Regions from separate parts of the Paenibacillus sp. G2S3 genome, predicted to be linked through region 2. Evidence: a T-box and tRNA genes for the amino acid it is inferred to sense, from the RefSeq annotation. Region 2 holds a T-box; the other holds one or more tRNA genes.
The links. The T-box of region 2 lies ahead of ileS (isoleucine--tRNA ligase). A T-box ahead of a tRNA ligase gene usually reads a tRNA of that ligase, here a tRNA-Ile.
Positions count from the first base shown of each region.

Region 1 (7,582 bases), 2.6 Mb from region 2:
GGATGGCGAGAATGGCTGGCAGATTGGAGATGGCTTCGAGACTACTGACTTCGAGGTTCTGGATAAGCATGATAGTGATGCGCTATACGACACCCTATTGAATCGAGTACTCCCAACCTATTATGAGAATCGTGAACAGTGGGTACAAATGATGAAGAAGAGTATTGAAACCACTCGTACTGAATTTGCCACTAAAAGAATGTTAGATGAGTATTACAACAAAATGTACATTAAAGGCTAAGTATAGGAAACAGATATTTCTATATTAAAATAGAACAGCGCACCCTCCAGTGATGGTAGAGGTGCGCTGTTTCTTTTTTAACTCTGCTTAGTAATTAATCACTCTATCTATCATATATATCTGAATGGGACGACGATTACCACATACTGTAATGTGTCAATTATTCAAAAAGTGTTGCATTTTCCCCAAAAAACATTAATATAGAACTTATACTAAATCTAAAATCAAATCTTATGAGGTGATTCTATTAATGAGCTCCAATAATAATCTTACGACCAGCTGGGGTGCTCCAGTAGGCGACAATCAAAATTCAATGACAGCCGGTGATCGCGGTCCTACTTTGCTGCAAGATGTCCATCTGCTTGAAAAATTAGCCCACTTTAACAGAGAACGTGTTCCTGAACGTGTCGTTCATGCTAAGGGTGCTGGCGCTCATGGTTATTTTGAGGTCACTCAGGATTTAACTCAATATACAAAAGCTAATTTCTTATCTGAGGTAGGCAAGCGTACCCCTATGTTTATCCGTTTCTCAACCGTAGCTGGTGAGCTAGGTTCTGCTGATACTGTACGGGATCCTCGTGGTTTTGCTGTGAAATTCTATACCGAAGAAGGAAACTATGATCTCGTAGGTAACAACACACCCGTATTCTTCGTTCGTGACGCAATCAAGTTCCCGGACTTTATTCATACACAGAAGCGCGATCCACAGACACACTTAAAGAACCCTAATGCCGTTTGGGACTTCTGGTCTTTATCACCGGAATCTCTACATCAGGTTACGATTTTGATGTCAGATCGCGGAATTCCAGCTACGCTAAGACATATGCACGGGTTCGGAAGCCACACCTTCAAGTGGGTAAATGCCGAAGGCAATGCTGTCTGGGTGAAATATCATTTCAAAACAGAACAAGGCATTAAGAACCTTGCTCCAGATCTTGCCGCCAAAATCGCTGGGGAGAACCCAGATTATCATACAGAAGACTTGTTCAATGCTATTGATAAAGGAGATTTCCCAGCGTGGAAGCTCTACGTGCAGATTATGCCGATCGAAGATGCGAACACTTACCACTTCGATCCATTCGATGTAACTAAAGTATGGTCGCAAAAAGATTATCCATTAATTGAGGTTGGCCGCATGGTACTGGATCGCAATCCAGAGAACTACTTCGCGGAAGTAGAGCAAGTTACGTTCTCACCTGGCTCTTTCGTCCCTGGTATTGAAGCTTCTCCTGATAAATTGCTACAGGGTCGACTGTTTGCTTACGGCGATGCTCACCGTCACCGTGTAGGTCCTAACCATAACAGCCTGCCTATCAACCGTCCAAAAGTAGAAGTGAAGAACTATCAACGTGACGGTGGCATGGCACTCGGCAACAATGGCGGATCCGGTGCCTATTACGAACCTAACAGCTTAGGTGGACCTAAAGAAGCACCACAGTACAAAACATCACCTTTCGAAGTATCTGGAAATGCCGACAGTGTCTCCTATAATAGTGATGACCATTATACACAACCTGGTGACTTGTATCGCCTGATGAGTGAAGAAGAACGTACCCGTCTTGTTCAAAATATCGTAGGCGCTATGACACCAGTAGAAAGTAACGATATTAAATTTCGACAAATTGCTCATTTCTATAAAGCTGATCCCGAACTGGGACAGCGTGTTGCATCCGGATTAGGATTATCCGTCCCAGACGGAGTATAAGACTGTAAATGCACTTATACAATCAAAGAGGACCTTTACCCGTAAATGGGAAAGGTCCTCTTTTTTCATAAGAAAAGCTATTGATTGCTAAAACATATAATATATAAGAACGATCACGATGCATAGCGTGGAGACAACAGATAAGCACGAAAAAAAAGTATTCCAGTTATTGCCCTTCATTTGTCTTATACACGACCAGTATACTGCTTCTTTGATGCTCTGCCCCATCACGTGAAGATTTAACTACCGAACCGTAACAGATATTCACAACCTGTTCCTCACGCAGCCCTGCCAAGAACTCATTAGCCTTATTCTCAGCATACGAATTATCAGCATCTACAAACTCTTTTACTTGAATCATCCTGATCTCTCCTTTAATAAATTTTAGTTACTTTTTATGTCTAGATTCTATAGGTAAACTCAACGAAATGTACATGGCGTATCACTCCCCTGGTAACATTTAATGTAAAATTATCTTCGAAATATAGTATAGGCATTCCGCAGTTTTCTACGAAATGCCTATAACATCAGCCTATCATAGCACCCAACTATACAATAGTCAAACGTTTTAAATACAATATTTAGTAAGAATTAATTGCCTTCACAAAATGGATTGGATTTACATATAGAAGCTGTTATACTGATCAGAAGGTTCCCTCTAGGGGACCTCTATTTGTATAGGAGGGATTTTAATATGGCAACGCGTCATAACAAATTTGCAAAGAATGTGCTACTTAGAGGGGGTGAAATCTACTATGAGCCATAGTCTAATTTATGAAGGTTCAAGGACACAACTGGTCCAGCAGCTTATTTATTTTGATGAGGAAAAAATCGCATTTCTAAATCAGTATTTCCCGGAACGAAGCAAAGAAAGAAGTAATGCTGAAACGCTGTTGTCCCGTTATTGCTCCGAGCTGGAACAATTACTTTCCCGTTTTAATGGAGAAGAATTGAACTCCCTCGTATTGATTGGAAGTCAGCTTCAGCTACGCTACTTAGACGACAATACTACAGATTCCTACACCATCGTATTTCCAAACCAGGCAGAACCTAATGATAACAAGATTTCAATGCTCTCGCCTATTGGCATGCAGCTGCTGTTAGCTCAAATCGGCAGTACATGTCAGTTAGCTATACCTTCAGGTGAGTTATCGGTAAAGATCGAAAGTATTAAGTTTGTGAATTGTGGTGAGGTAGCCGTTCTTATTTAAGCCAACTCGCACATATCCACCAACATTAACAGCGTCCCTTTTCAATCCTATTGGAAGAGGACGCTGTTCATCTATTCAGCCTGCTAACACTTCACACTCTTATTTAAGCCGCAATCCTTCAGCCAGCTTACTAATTGATTTTTCAATACGAGATGCTCTGGTTTCGGGTCTTTTCGCTCCTTCGATCCAAGTCACATACTCCTTCTGATAAGAATAAGCCAGACTGTTAAAAAAAGCCTCTGCCTGCTGATGACTATTCAGCGCATCGAGAAAATCTTCTGGGACTTCTACCTCACGTAATTGATGATCTTGCTCCATCGTCACGCGCACATTATCACCAGGTTGAGCTTTGGCTAGATCTCGCAGTTCCTTCTTTACCACCATAAAATGCTTTCCGTTTCCATGGGGCATAAGCGTTCCTCTATAGGGGATTCCATTTACATTTCCTTTTACCTGTATCCTGGACTTTGTATCAAATATTTCTTCAGTATCATAAGGGACGTTAAGATAAGTCCAGCTCCCACTTGCATCAGGTCTCACTAATTTAGCTTCAAATTCGAACATAGCTACCTCCTCAACTAAAATCCCTAAGTTCTATTGTATCCATATGAATGTAACTATACAAAAAAACACCTGTCTATAATAGACAGGTGTTTCTTAATTATAAGCGGGTGATGGGAATCGAACCCACGCTATCAGCTTGGAAGGCTGAAGTTCTACCATTGAACTACACCCGCAAAGGTATAAAATCGGGATGACACGATTTGAACATGCGACCCCCTGGTCCCAAACCAGGTGCTCTACCAAGCTGAGCTACATCCCGTCAAAACATGTAATTACTTATTAATAAAAATGGCGCGCCCTGAGAGATTCGAACTCCCGGCCTTTTGATTCGTAGTCAAACGCTCTATCCAGCTGAGCTAAGGGCGCAAAAATTATGGAGCGGAAGACGGGAATCGAACCCGCGACCCTCGCCTTGGCAAGGCGATGCTCTACCGCTGAGCCACTTCCGCAAAATATGGTGCGCGTGAAGGGACTTGAACCCCCACGTCGTGAAACGCCAGATCCTAAGTCTGGTGCGTCTGCCATTCCGCCACACGCGCACACTTTAAAAATAATGGTGAGCCATGAAGGACTCGAACCTTCGACACCCTGATTAAAAGTCAGGTGCTCTACCAACTGAGCTAATGGCTCTCATTAATGGCTGGGGATATAGGATTTGAACCTATGCATGACGGAGTCAAAGTCCGTTGCCTTACCGCTTGGCTAATCCCCAACAATAATTAACTAAATGGCGGAACCGACGAGATTCGAACTCGCGATCTCCTGCGTGACAGGCAGGCATGTTAGGCCAACTACACCACGGTTCCATAGACATAATGCATAAGAGTAAATTGGTTGCGGGGGCAGGATTTGAACCTGCGGCCTTCGGGTTATGAGCCCGACGAGCTACCGGGCTGCTCCACCCCGCGTCATTTAATAAGTATATACTATTCATTTACACTACGCCAGCTAGTCCCAAAACATCATGCTTAAGGAAAATTTGGTTGCGGGGGCAGGATTTGAACCTGCGGCCTTCGGGTTATGAGCCCGACGAGCTACCGGGCTGCTCCACCCCGCGTCGTTCTTAAATGAATATGGTGGAGGCTGAGGGGATCGAACCCCCGACCCTCTGCTTGTAAGGCAGATGCTCTCCCAGCTGAGCTAAGCCTCCATGTTATGACCCGTATGGGATTCGAACCCATGTTACCTCCGTGAAAGGGAGGTGTCTTAACCCCTTGACCAACGGGCCATGCTAATAAACTTTGTGGCGGAGAGAGAGGGATTCGAACCCTCGAGACGCTTGTGGCGCCTACACGATTTCCAATCGTGCTCCTTCGGCCAAACTCGGACACCTCTCCATAAATGGCTCCCCGAACAGGACTCGAACCTGTGACAACTCGATTAACAGTCGAGTGCTCTACCAACTGAGCTATCAGGGAATATGGTGGGCCTTAGTGGACTCGAACCACCGACCTCACCCTTATCAGGGGTGCGCTCTAACCAGCTGAGCTAAAGGCCCTTTTTAAGACACATCAATATTAAGGGCAAAAAAAATACCACGGGTAATGTGGTTTTCCGCTTGGCGGCGTCCTACTCTCCCAGGACCCTTCGGTCCAAGTACCATCGGCGCTGGAGGGCTTAACGGTCGTGTTCGGGATGGGTACGTGTGGAACCCCTCCGCTATCGCCACCAAACGGGCATTTACAGCGTAAATGCTCAGGCTTGAGTCGCCTGAAAACTGAATCCGAATTGAATTTGCGTTCTAAGTATAGGATAAGCCCTCGACCGATTAGTATTGGTCAGCTCCATGCATTACTGCACTTCCACCTCCAACCTATCTACCTCGTCGTCTTCAAGGGGTCTTACTAATTGGGAAATCTCATCTTGAGGGGGGCTTCACGCTTAGATGCTTTCAGCGCTTATCCCGTCCGTACGTAGCTACCCAGCCATGCTTCTGGCGAAACAACTGGTGCACCAGCGGTACGTCCATCCCGGTCCTCTCGTACTAAGGACAGCTCCTCTCAAATTTCCTGCGCCCACGACAGATAGGGACCGAACTGTCTCACGACGTTCTGAACCCAGCTCGCGTACCGCTTTAATGGGCGAACAGCCCAACCCTTGGGACCTACTTCAGCCCCAGGATGCGATGAGCCGACATCGAGGTGCCAAACCTCCCCGTCGATGTGGACTCTTGGGGGAGATAAGCCTGTTATCCCCAGGGTAGCTTTTATCCGTTGAGCGATGGCCCTTCCATGCGGTACCACCGGATCACTAAGTCCGACTTTCGTCCCTGCTCGACTTGTAGGTCTCGCAGTCAAGCTCCCTTATGCCTTTGCACTCTTCGAATGATTTCCAACCATTCTGAGGGAACCTTGGAACGCCTCCGTTACTCTTTAGGAGGCGACCGCCCCAGTCAAACTGCCCGCCTGACACGGTCCCCGTACCCGATAAGGGTACTAGGTTAGAACCTAGATACGATCAGGGTGGTATCCCAACGGCGCCTCCACCGAAGCTTGCGCTCCGATTTCTACGGCTCCCACCTATCCTGTACAGATCGTACCCAAATTCAATATCAAGCTGCAGTAAAGCTCCATGGGGTCTTTCCGTCTTGTCGCGGGTAACCTGCATCTTCACAGGTATTAAAATTTCACCGGATCTCTCGTTGAGACAGCGCCCAAGTCGTTACGCCATTCGTGCGGGTCAGAATTTACCTGACAAGGAATTTCGCTACCTTAGGACCGTTATAGTTACGGCCGCCGTTTACTGGGGCTTCGGTTCATAGCTTCGGGTTACCCCTAACCACTCCCCTTAACCTTCCAGCACCGGGCAGGCGTCAGCCCGTATACTTCGCCTTGCGGCTTCGCACAGACCTGTGTTTTTGCTAAACAGTCGCTTGGGCCTTTTCACTGCGGCCCCCTCGTGCTATTCACACTACCGGGGCACCCCTTCTCCCGAAGTTACGGGGTCATTTTGCCGAGTTCCTTAACGAGAGTTCTTCCGCGCGCCTTAGAATTCTCTTCTCGCCTACCTGTGTCGGTTTGCGGTACGGGCACCTTCTCCTGGCTAGAGGCTTTTCTTGGCAGTGTGAGATCATGACCTTCGCTACTACAATTTTCGCTCCCCATCACAGCCCAGCCTTAATGATGTGCGGATTTGCCTACACATCAGCCTCACTGCTTAGACGGACATATCCATCAGTCCGCGTCACTACCCTCCTGCGTCACCCCATCGCTCATAGCGGATTACGGTGGTACAGTAATTTCAAACTGTTGTCCTTCGACTACGCCTTTCGGCCTCGCCTTAGGTCCCGACTTACCCTGAGCGGACGAGCCTTCCTCAGGAAACCTTGGGCTTTCGGCGGATCAGATTCTCACTGATCTTTTCGTTACTCATACCGGCATTCTCACTTGTATGCTGTCCAGCGCTCCTTACGGTACACCTTCAACCCACATACAACGCTCCCCTACCCCAGATACATACGTATCTAGCCATAGCTTCGGTGGTGTGTTTAGCCCCGTTACATTTTCGGCGCAGAGTCACTCGACCAGTGAGCTATTACGCACTCTTTCAATGGTGGCTGCTTCTAAGCCAACATCCTGGTTGTCTGTGCAACTCCACATCCTTTCCCACTTAACACACACTTGGGGACCTTAGCTGATGGTCTGGGCTGTTTCCCTTTTGACAATGGATCTTAGCACTCACTGTCTGACTCCCGGCAATAAGTATATGGCATTCGGAGTTTGACTGAGCTTGGTAATCCTTGCGGACCCCGCACCCAATCAGTGCTCTACCTCCACTACTCTTATACCGAGGCTAGCCCTAAAGCTATTTCGGGGAGAACCAGCTATCTCCGAGTTCGATTGGAATTTCTCCGCTACCCCC
Region 1 covers NZ_CP126095.1:947,584-955,165, reverse strand. Annotated here, with positions in the region: gene glgP (alpha-glucan family phosphorylase) at 1-241, shown strand, start outside; gene katA (catalase KatA) at 492-1,946, shown strand; gene QNH28_RS04225 (sporulation protein Cse60) at 2,113-2,307, opposite strand; gene QNH28_RS04220 (GreA/GreB family elongation factor) at 2,702-3,157, shown strand; gene QNH28_RS04215 (YdeI/OmpD-associated family protein) at 3,257-3,721, opposite strand; tRNA gene QNH28_RS04210 (tRNA-Gly) at 3,824-3,894, opposite strand; tRNA gene QNH28_RS04205 (tRNA-Pro) at 3,907-3,980, opposite strand; tRNA gene QNH28_RS04200 (tRNA-Arg) at 4,011-4,087, opposite strand; tRNA gene QNH28_RS04195 (tRNA-Gly) at 4,096-4,170, opposite strand; tRNA gene QNH28_RS04190 (tRNA-Leu) at 4,177-4,260, opposite strand; tRNA gene QNH28_RS04185 (tRNA-Lys) at 4,276-4,351, opposite strand; tRNA gene QNH28_RS04180 (tRNA-Gln) at 4,359-4,433, opposite strand; tRNA gene QNH28_RS04175 (tRNA-Asp) at 4,450-4,527, opposite strand; tRNA gene QNH28_RS04170 (tRNA-Met) at 4,553-4,629, opposite strand; tRNA gene QNH28_RS04165 (tRNA-Met) at 4,702-4,778, opposite strand; tRNA gene QNH28_RS04160 (tRNA-Val) at 4,796-4,871, opposite strand; tRNA gene QNH28_RS04155 (tRNA-Glu) at 4,878-4,949, opposite strand; tRNA gene QNH28_RS04150 (tRNA-Ser) at 4,966-5,058, opposite strand; tRNA gene QNH28_RS04145 (tRNA-Asn) at 5,064-5,139, opposite strand; tRNA gene QNH28_RS04140 (tRNA-Ile) at 5,143-5,219, opposite strand; rRNA gene rrf (5S ribosomal RNA) at 5,278-5,394, opposite strand; rRNA gene QNH28_RS04130 (23S ribosomal RNA) at 5,470-7,582, opposite strand, start outside.
Region 1: it has a tRNA-Ile gene. The T-box ahead of ileS (isoleucine--tRNA ligase) is inferred to sense a tRNA for this amino acid. The anticodon was not compared.

Region 2 (7,582 bases):
CGGAGGTGAGGATATGGAACCGTTTGTGCAGGGGAAGGAAACACTTATGCTGCTCCATCTGGAGCCTTGGCGTGAGGAGCATAAAGAAATTACAGCAGGTTTTACGGGTAGACAGGGAGGGGCTAGCAAAAAGCCTTATGACAGCCTGAATTGTGCATTTCATGTTGGGGATGCTCCGGAAGATGTCTTAACGAATCGTAGGGGGCTTGCGGAAGCTCTTGATTTCAAGCTGGAAGCTTGGACCTGTGGAGAACAAACCCATGGAGCAGAAATAGCAGTGGTAAGGGAAGCTGATCGTGGTCGGGGTCAAAAGGATAGAACCTCGGCATTTCAGACAACCGATGGTTTGCTTACGGATGTACCGGGAGTTTTGCTGACTTCTTTTTATGCAGATTGCGTGCCTCTTTACTTTTATGATCCAGTGCACCAAGTCGTCGGTCTTGCGCATGCTGGTTGGAAGGGAACTGTGGCCCAGATTGCAGCAGCTATGGTGAGTAAAATGGAGACCATTTACGGCAGCCACCCGCAGGACATTATTGCAGCGATCGGACCCTCCATTGGTGACTGCTGTTATGAAGTGGACGATTATGTGATGAAGCATGTCCGCCAATTGGAAGGTGATCTGAGTAAGTCAACAGAAACAGCCGGTACTGTGGAGCTGTACAGAACATCTGACACAGATGAGAACAAATACATGCTAAACTTGAAAGAAATGAATCGACGCATTATGATTAAAGCAGGAATATTGCCGACTCATATCGAATGTACATCTTGGTGTACAAGCTGTAATCAAGAATTGTTCTTTTCTTATCGTAAAGAAAATGGGGTTACAGGCAGGATGACGAGCTGGATCGGAATAAAGGAGAGTTGAAAGTTGGCTTTAACACTGCAGGAGAGAATTGCTGAGGTAGAGGAACGTGTAGCACGTGCCTGCGCGGCAAGCGGCCGGGAACGAAATGACGTCAAGGTAATTGCAGTGACGAAATATGTTTCTCTGGAAATGGTGTCCTCCGTATTGGAGGCAGGCCTAGAGCATATTGCCGAGAGTCGCTGGCAGGATGCTGAGCACAAATGGAAGGTTTTAGGGGACCAAGGGACATGGCACTTTATCGGGCATTTGCAGACCAATAAGGTTAAAGACGTTATTGGCAAGTTTCAATATATACATTCTTTGGACCGGATATCCCTGGCACAAGAATTACACAAAAAGGCGATTGCCGCAGATCAAGAAGTGAATGTCTTTCTTCAAGTAAACATTTCTGGAGAAGATACGAAATTTGGTCTGTCGCCTGAGGCGGTACCTGGATTTTTACGTGAAATTGCTAGTCTCGACCGTGTAAAAGTAATTGGACTAATGACGATGGCGCCTTTAGAAGGTGATCCGGAGCTTACCCGCCCTGTATTTCGCGGACTTCGTGAGCTGCGCGATGAGCTCAATCAACTTGCTTTGACACCTGAGCCGATTACGGAGCTTTCAATGGGAATGTCGAATGATTTTGAGGTGGCGATACAAGAAGGAGCTACCTGGGTACGCCTGGGTACGGTGTTAGTAGGCCATTAGGAGGGATCGTGATGAGCGTTATGAACCGATTTATGAGTTTTTTGGGCTTGCAGGAGGAAGAAGAAGTTGTGGAGCGGGAGCAAATCCACGAAGAGGATGAGTATGAGCCAGCCCCTGTCGAAACCCGCAAAAATCAAAGGGGCAACGTTGTCAGTATCCATTCGCAGAAGAATGTAAAAGTTGTACTTTATGAGCCACGTTCGTACGATGAGGCTCAGGAAATTGCGGACCATCTCCGTTCTCACCGGACGGTAGTGATCAATCTTCAGCGTGTCCGTAATGATCAGGCAATGAGAATTATTGATTTTTTAAGTGGAACCGTTTATGCCCTTGGGGGAGGAATCTCTAAAATTGGGGGCAATATATTTATGTGCACGCCAGATACCGTTGAAATTCAAGGTGCCATTACGGAAATCCTAGGTGACGATCCAGACTATAACAGAATGAGGTGAATGAGCTTTGCCCCAAATTGATTACATTATTGATATGCTATTTAATATTTATCTTTTCATGATTATTTTCTACGTACTGATGTCGTGGTTACCAAACGTTCGTGAGAGCTTTATCGGAGAACTGCTAAGTAAGCTTGTTGAGCCTTATTTGACACCATTTCGTCGGTTTATTCCGCCACTATTTGGTACGCTTGATATTTCCCCGATCATTGCACTATTCGTCCTGGAATTTGCGGCAGGTGGACTCAAATCCATTTTGCACTTAATTTTTTAGGCAGAAGTGATGAAGACAGAAGTTTACGGGCATTTTCATCCCGATGAAAGACAATTTGTGGACAAGGCTTGGGAATGGGTTACCCATGCTGGAGAATATCATGAGACGAAACTGACCGAATTTCTAGATCCGCGCCAAGGATTTATTCTGCAAAGTCTGGTTAACCGCCATCCGGACGTTATTGTCAGATGGGAAGGCGGCCACCCTGAGGCAGAGCGGAAGCGAGCACTCATTGCACCTGATTATCGTGATCTGGATCATGAGGACATGGAGCTGAGCGTTCTTGCGATAACCTCTGGTGAGCAAAAGTTTTTGGCGCTAGAGCATGGGGACTACATGGGCTCTATACTGGGTCTTGGAGTAAAACGTGGAAAAATCGGTGATATTCATGTTCTGGACGATGGTTGTCATGTGGTAGTAGCTGCAGATATTGCAGATTATTTAGCCATGAATTTAACTGGAGTACACCGAATACAGGTGAGCACGGAGGTATTGCCACTTTCTGCCTTGCGTAATAGTGAGGTGAAGCTGGAAATGATGGATTTGACTGTAGCGTCCCTACGATTGGATGGCATTGCCGCAGATGTAACACGGCTGAGCCGAAGCAAAATTCTTGCTCCCATCAAGGCTGGGCGCGTTCGGGTAAATTGGAAAGTGGAAGAAGACCCTTCCTGCGGACTTAAAGATGGTGACATGGTATCTATTCAAGGATTTGGTCGATTCAAGGTTCTAGAGGTTGGTAGTTTGACGAAAAAGGGCCGATACCGTGTTCAGGTTGGTAAATTTGTGTGAATCCCTTGCAGGAATCCGGCTTTACTTGTCGAAATTGATTATTTCGAGGGAATCAAACATTTTTAAAGCAGGACGCCGATATTTTATAAAAGAGGCGAACCATGAATGGCAGTTGGAACGTCGATACATCCTCTGCCTTTACTTGAAGTACAGTCTTTCTTCTTTGTCTGCTGCGCAGGTATGATTCAGAGACTTAGAAGGTCCGAAATTTCTAGGAGGTGCACAGCATGCCATTAACACCGCTCGATATACATAACAAGGAGTTCTCTCGGAGACTTCGCGGTTATGATGAGGACGAGGTCAACGAATTTCTGGATCAAGTAATTAAGGATTACGAAAGTGTCATCCGTGAGAACAAAGAGCTGCAGAATCAGCTGTTGTCTATTCAAGAGCGCTTGGATCATTTTGTGAATATTGAAGAGAGTTTATCGAAGACGATCTTAGTCGCTCAGGAAGCAGCGGATGATGTGAAGAACAACTCCAAGAAGGAATCGCAGCTCATTATCAAGGAAGCGGAAAAGAACGCGGATCGGATTATTAACGAAGCGTTATCCAAATCCCGTAAGGTTGCTATTGAGACTGAAGAATTGCGTAAGCAAGCTTCGATCTATCGCACTCGTTTCCGCACATTGGTGGAAGCACAGCTCGAGCTGTTGTCACAGGATGACTGGAATGCCTTGGAGAGTCGTGAGGCAAGCGAGAGCGTAACTTTTAAGGATGATGTTCTACATCGTATCTAATGCATTATGATGAATGAATGCTGATTTGGTTTGTGATTATATAATTTCATACTAAAATCGGCTAAATAGAGGGAGTTATTCCCTCTATTTTTATTTTTCGCTAAAATCGATCATAATAAAGTATTCCGCCTGCACAGGTATACTCCAAATGCGGATTTCGCTAGCGGTTGTTGACATTTAGACTTAAAAAGTCTATAAATAGAACATATCTGTATAATGTTTATATGTATTCGATGACGGGACAAGTACGACAAGGTAACGTTCTCCAGAGAGTCGGCGATTGCTGAGAGCCGATTGTTCGAACCCTGCCGGAAGATCTTCCCCTAGAAGTTAAGCTGAAGCGTTGATCGTGCGTAAGCTTAGCCGTCTGCCGGACGTTACACCGGACCTGTGCATGAGATTTACGCGCAGGACTGAGATTGTGCTGAATACACTCCCCTTAAGGATGTGCTCATGCGCAGAATTAGGGTGGTATCGCGAGCGTCGTCTCGCCCCTTTGGGGGTGGGATGACGCTTATTTTGTTGTTCCGGGGTGGCCATCCCCCTAAATCCCCTTTTCTAAGGGGGACCCCAAAGGGCTGCCGCCCTCTGGACACCCGCAATGTAAAGCCTCGTGCAAACGGGTACGGTGGTGGAAGCGAACGGACTCATGTGGCTGAAGGAGCGGCCCTTCTTAGGCTCCCCTGGCGGGTTCGCCTGCGGGGCCTTCACTGTTAGAGCAGACCGGCGTTTCACTCGCCATCCCTATGGCCCCCGAGCCAGTGCTGCCCTACGGGATCGCGGCTCGGGTGCCCGGCAAAGAAGCGGCAACTGCTGCACCCGGATCGCCCAAGGATCGAAAGAGCTTTAAAGACTAAACCATGGAAGGATTGACCATCACATGCAAAAAGTAGATGTCAGAGAAAAAGCACGGGCAAGAGATGTCCGCATACTGAAGAAATGGAGCGACGAAAATACGTTCCGTAAATCCATGGAGAATCGTGAAGGACGTCCGAACTATGTATTTTACGAAGGTCCTCCAACAGCGAATGGTGCACCGCATATCGGGCACGTGCTGGGCCGTGTAATCAAGGATTTCATCGGTCGTTACCAAACGATGAAAGGTTACCGCGTGGTACGTAAAGCGGGCTGGGATACACATGGTCTGCCAGTAGAACTAGGCGTACAGAAGAAGCTTGGCATCTCCGGTAAGCAAGAGATCGAGGAATATGGCGTAGAAAAATTCATTCAGGAATGTAAAGATAGCGTCTTTGGCTATGAGAAGCAATGGCGCGAGTTTACAGAGGGGATCGGATACTGGACGGATCTAGATAATCCTTACGTAACCTTGGATAATACCTATATCGAGAGCGTGTGGAACATCTTGGCTACGGTGCATGACAAAGGGCTGCTCTACCGCGGACACCGCGTTAGTCCTTACTGCCCAAGCTGCCAGACTACTCTAAGCTCCCATGAAGTAGCCCAAGGCTACAAGACTGTCAAGGATCTCAGTGCGACTGCAAAGTTCAAGATGGATGACAGCGGAGACTACGTATTGGCTTGGACGACAACACCTTGGACCTTGCCAGCCCATATGGCACTAGCTATGAACCCGGACATGGATTATGTACGTGTACAACAAGAAGACGGTGTGTACATCGTTGCCAAGAACTTGGTGGAAGAAGTAATGAAAGGCGAGCACACAGTCCTTTCTACACATAAAGGTTCCGAGTTTATCGGCAAAACTTACGCACCTCCATTCGGATTCATCAAGGCAGAGAAAAGCAATGTCATCGTAGGTGCTTCCTTCGTTACAGATTCCAGTGGTACAGGGATCGTGCACATGGCACCAGCGCATGGTGAAGATGACTACAAGACTTGCCGCGAGAATGGCATCAGCTTCGTGAACGTAGTTGATAATTCTGGTAAGTATACAGATGTAGTGTCTGATTTTGCTGGACGTTTCGTAAAAGATTGCGATCTGGATATCGTTAAGGTGTTGTCTGAAAAAGGACTACTTTACGGCAAAGAAAAATATGAGCACAGCTATCCGTTCTGCTGGCGTTGTGATACACCACTCTTGTACTATGCAACAGACAGCTGGTTCATCAACACTACATCGATCAAAGATCAGCTGATTGCTAACAACAACAGTGTAGATTGGTACCCTGAGAATGTACGTGAAGGTCGTTTCGGTAAGTTCTTAGATGAACTGGTGGACTGGAATATCAGCCGTAATCGTTACTGGGGTACACCGCTTAACGTTTGGGTATGTCAAGAAACGGGCAAAGAGTTCGCTCCACACAGCATTGAAGAACTGAGAGCAATGGCTATCGGCGATGTTCCTGAGGATATCGAGCTGCATAAGCCTTTTGTAGATAAAATCAAGCTACGCAGTCCTTTCAGTGAAGGTGCAGAGATGGTTCGCACACCAGAAGTTATCGATGTTTGGTTCGATAGTGGTTCGATGCCATTTGCGCAAAGTCATTATCCATTTGAGAACGAGGATAAGCTGAATGATCAATATCCAGCGGATATGATCTGTGAAGGGATCGACCAGACACGTGGATGGTTCTACAGCTTACTAGCTGTGTCTACCTTGTTTAAAGGTAAAGCTCCATATAAAGCAGTAATTGCTCACGGTCATATCCTTGATGAGAATGGGCAAAAAATGTCCAAATCCAAAGGCAATGTTATTGATCCTTGGGAAATCATGAACGATTACGGCACGGATGCTTTCCGTTGGGCGATCCTATCTGATAGTGCACCGTGGAATAACAAACGTTTCTCTCGTGGTCTTGTAGGGGAAACCAAATCTAAAGTTGTAGATACACTGGTGAATACGCATGCGTTCTTGACGCTTTATGCAGGCATCGATGGTTATGATCCAGCCGATCATCCTTTTAAAGTATCGGAACATAAGCTGGACCGCTGGATTTTGTCCCGTCTGAACAGCTTGATTCTTTTGGTGGACAAAGGACTTGCGGCAAATGACTTCGTGAATACATCTAAAGCCATTGAGAACTTTATAGATGAGCTGAGTAACTGGTATATCCGTCGTTCCCGTGACCGTTTCTGGGGTAGTGGTCTAGGTGAAGATAAGCTGGATGCTTACCGTACACTGACCCATGTGCTTTTGAAGACAGCGTCTTTGATGGCTCCATTTACACCGATGTTGTCTGAAGATATCTTCACGAACCTTGGCGGTGGAGAAAGTGTGCATTTAGCAGATTATCCGGTTGCTGATGAGAGCTTGATCGATAAAGAGCTGGAAGAGGATATGGAAAGTGCAAGACAGATCGTTGAGCTGGCGCGTAACGTTCGTAACGAAACAGGCATTAAGAATCGTCAACCGCTGTCCGAGCTGATCGTTTCGATGAACCGTGACTTCCATTTGGCTGAGTACGAAGAGATCATCAAAGACGAGATCAACATCAAGAACATCGTGCTAGAGAATAGCGACAGTGGATTTGTTGACTTCACACTCAAGCTGAATCTTAAAGTTGCCGGTAAAAAATACGGTAAAAACGTCGGCTTCCTGCAAGGCTTCCTGAAAGCTTTGGACAGTGACTCTACCCGCAAAGCGGTGCAAGATGGCTCAATCACGATTGCGACACCAGAGGGAGAAGAGCTGGTAATCACTTCCGAAGAGCTGCTCGTAGAAAAACAAGCCAAAGCAGGCTTCGCTGCAGCTTCCGGTTATGGAATTACGGTTGCGCTCAATACCGAAATCACACCTGAGCTTGAGCAAGAAGGCTGGGTTCGTGAGATCATTCGTGCGGTT
Region 2 covers NZ_CP126095.1:5,063,928-5,071,509, reverse strand. Annotated here, with positions in the region: gene pgeF (peptidoglycan editing factor PgeF) at 14-871, shown strand; gene QNH28_RS22330 (YggS family pyridoxal phosphate-dependent enzyme) at 875-1,561, shown strand; gene QNH28_RS22325 (cell division protein SepF) at 1,573-2,013, shown strand; gene QNH28_RS22320 (YggT family protein) at 2,048-2,287, shown strand; gene QNH28_RS22315 (YlmH family RNA-binding protein) at 2,297-3,079, shown strand; gene QNH28_RS22310 (DivIVA domain-containing protein) at 3,307-3,819, shown strand; T-box leader at 4,044-4,318, shown strand; gene ileS (isoleucine--tRNA ligase) at 4,700-7,582, shown strand, end outside.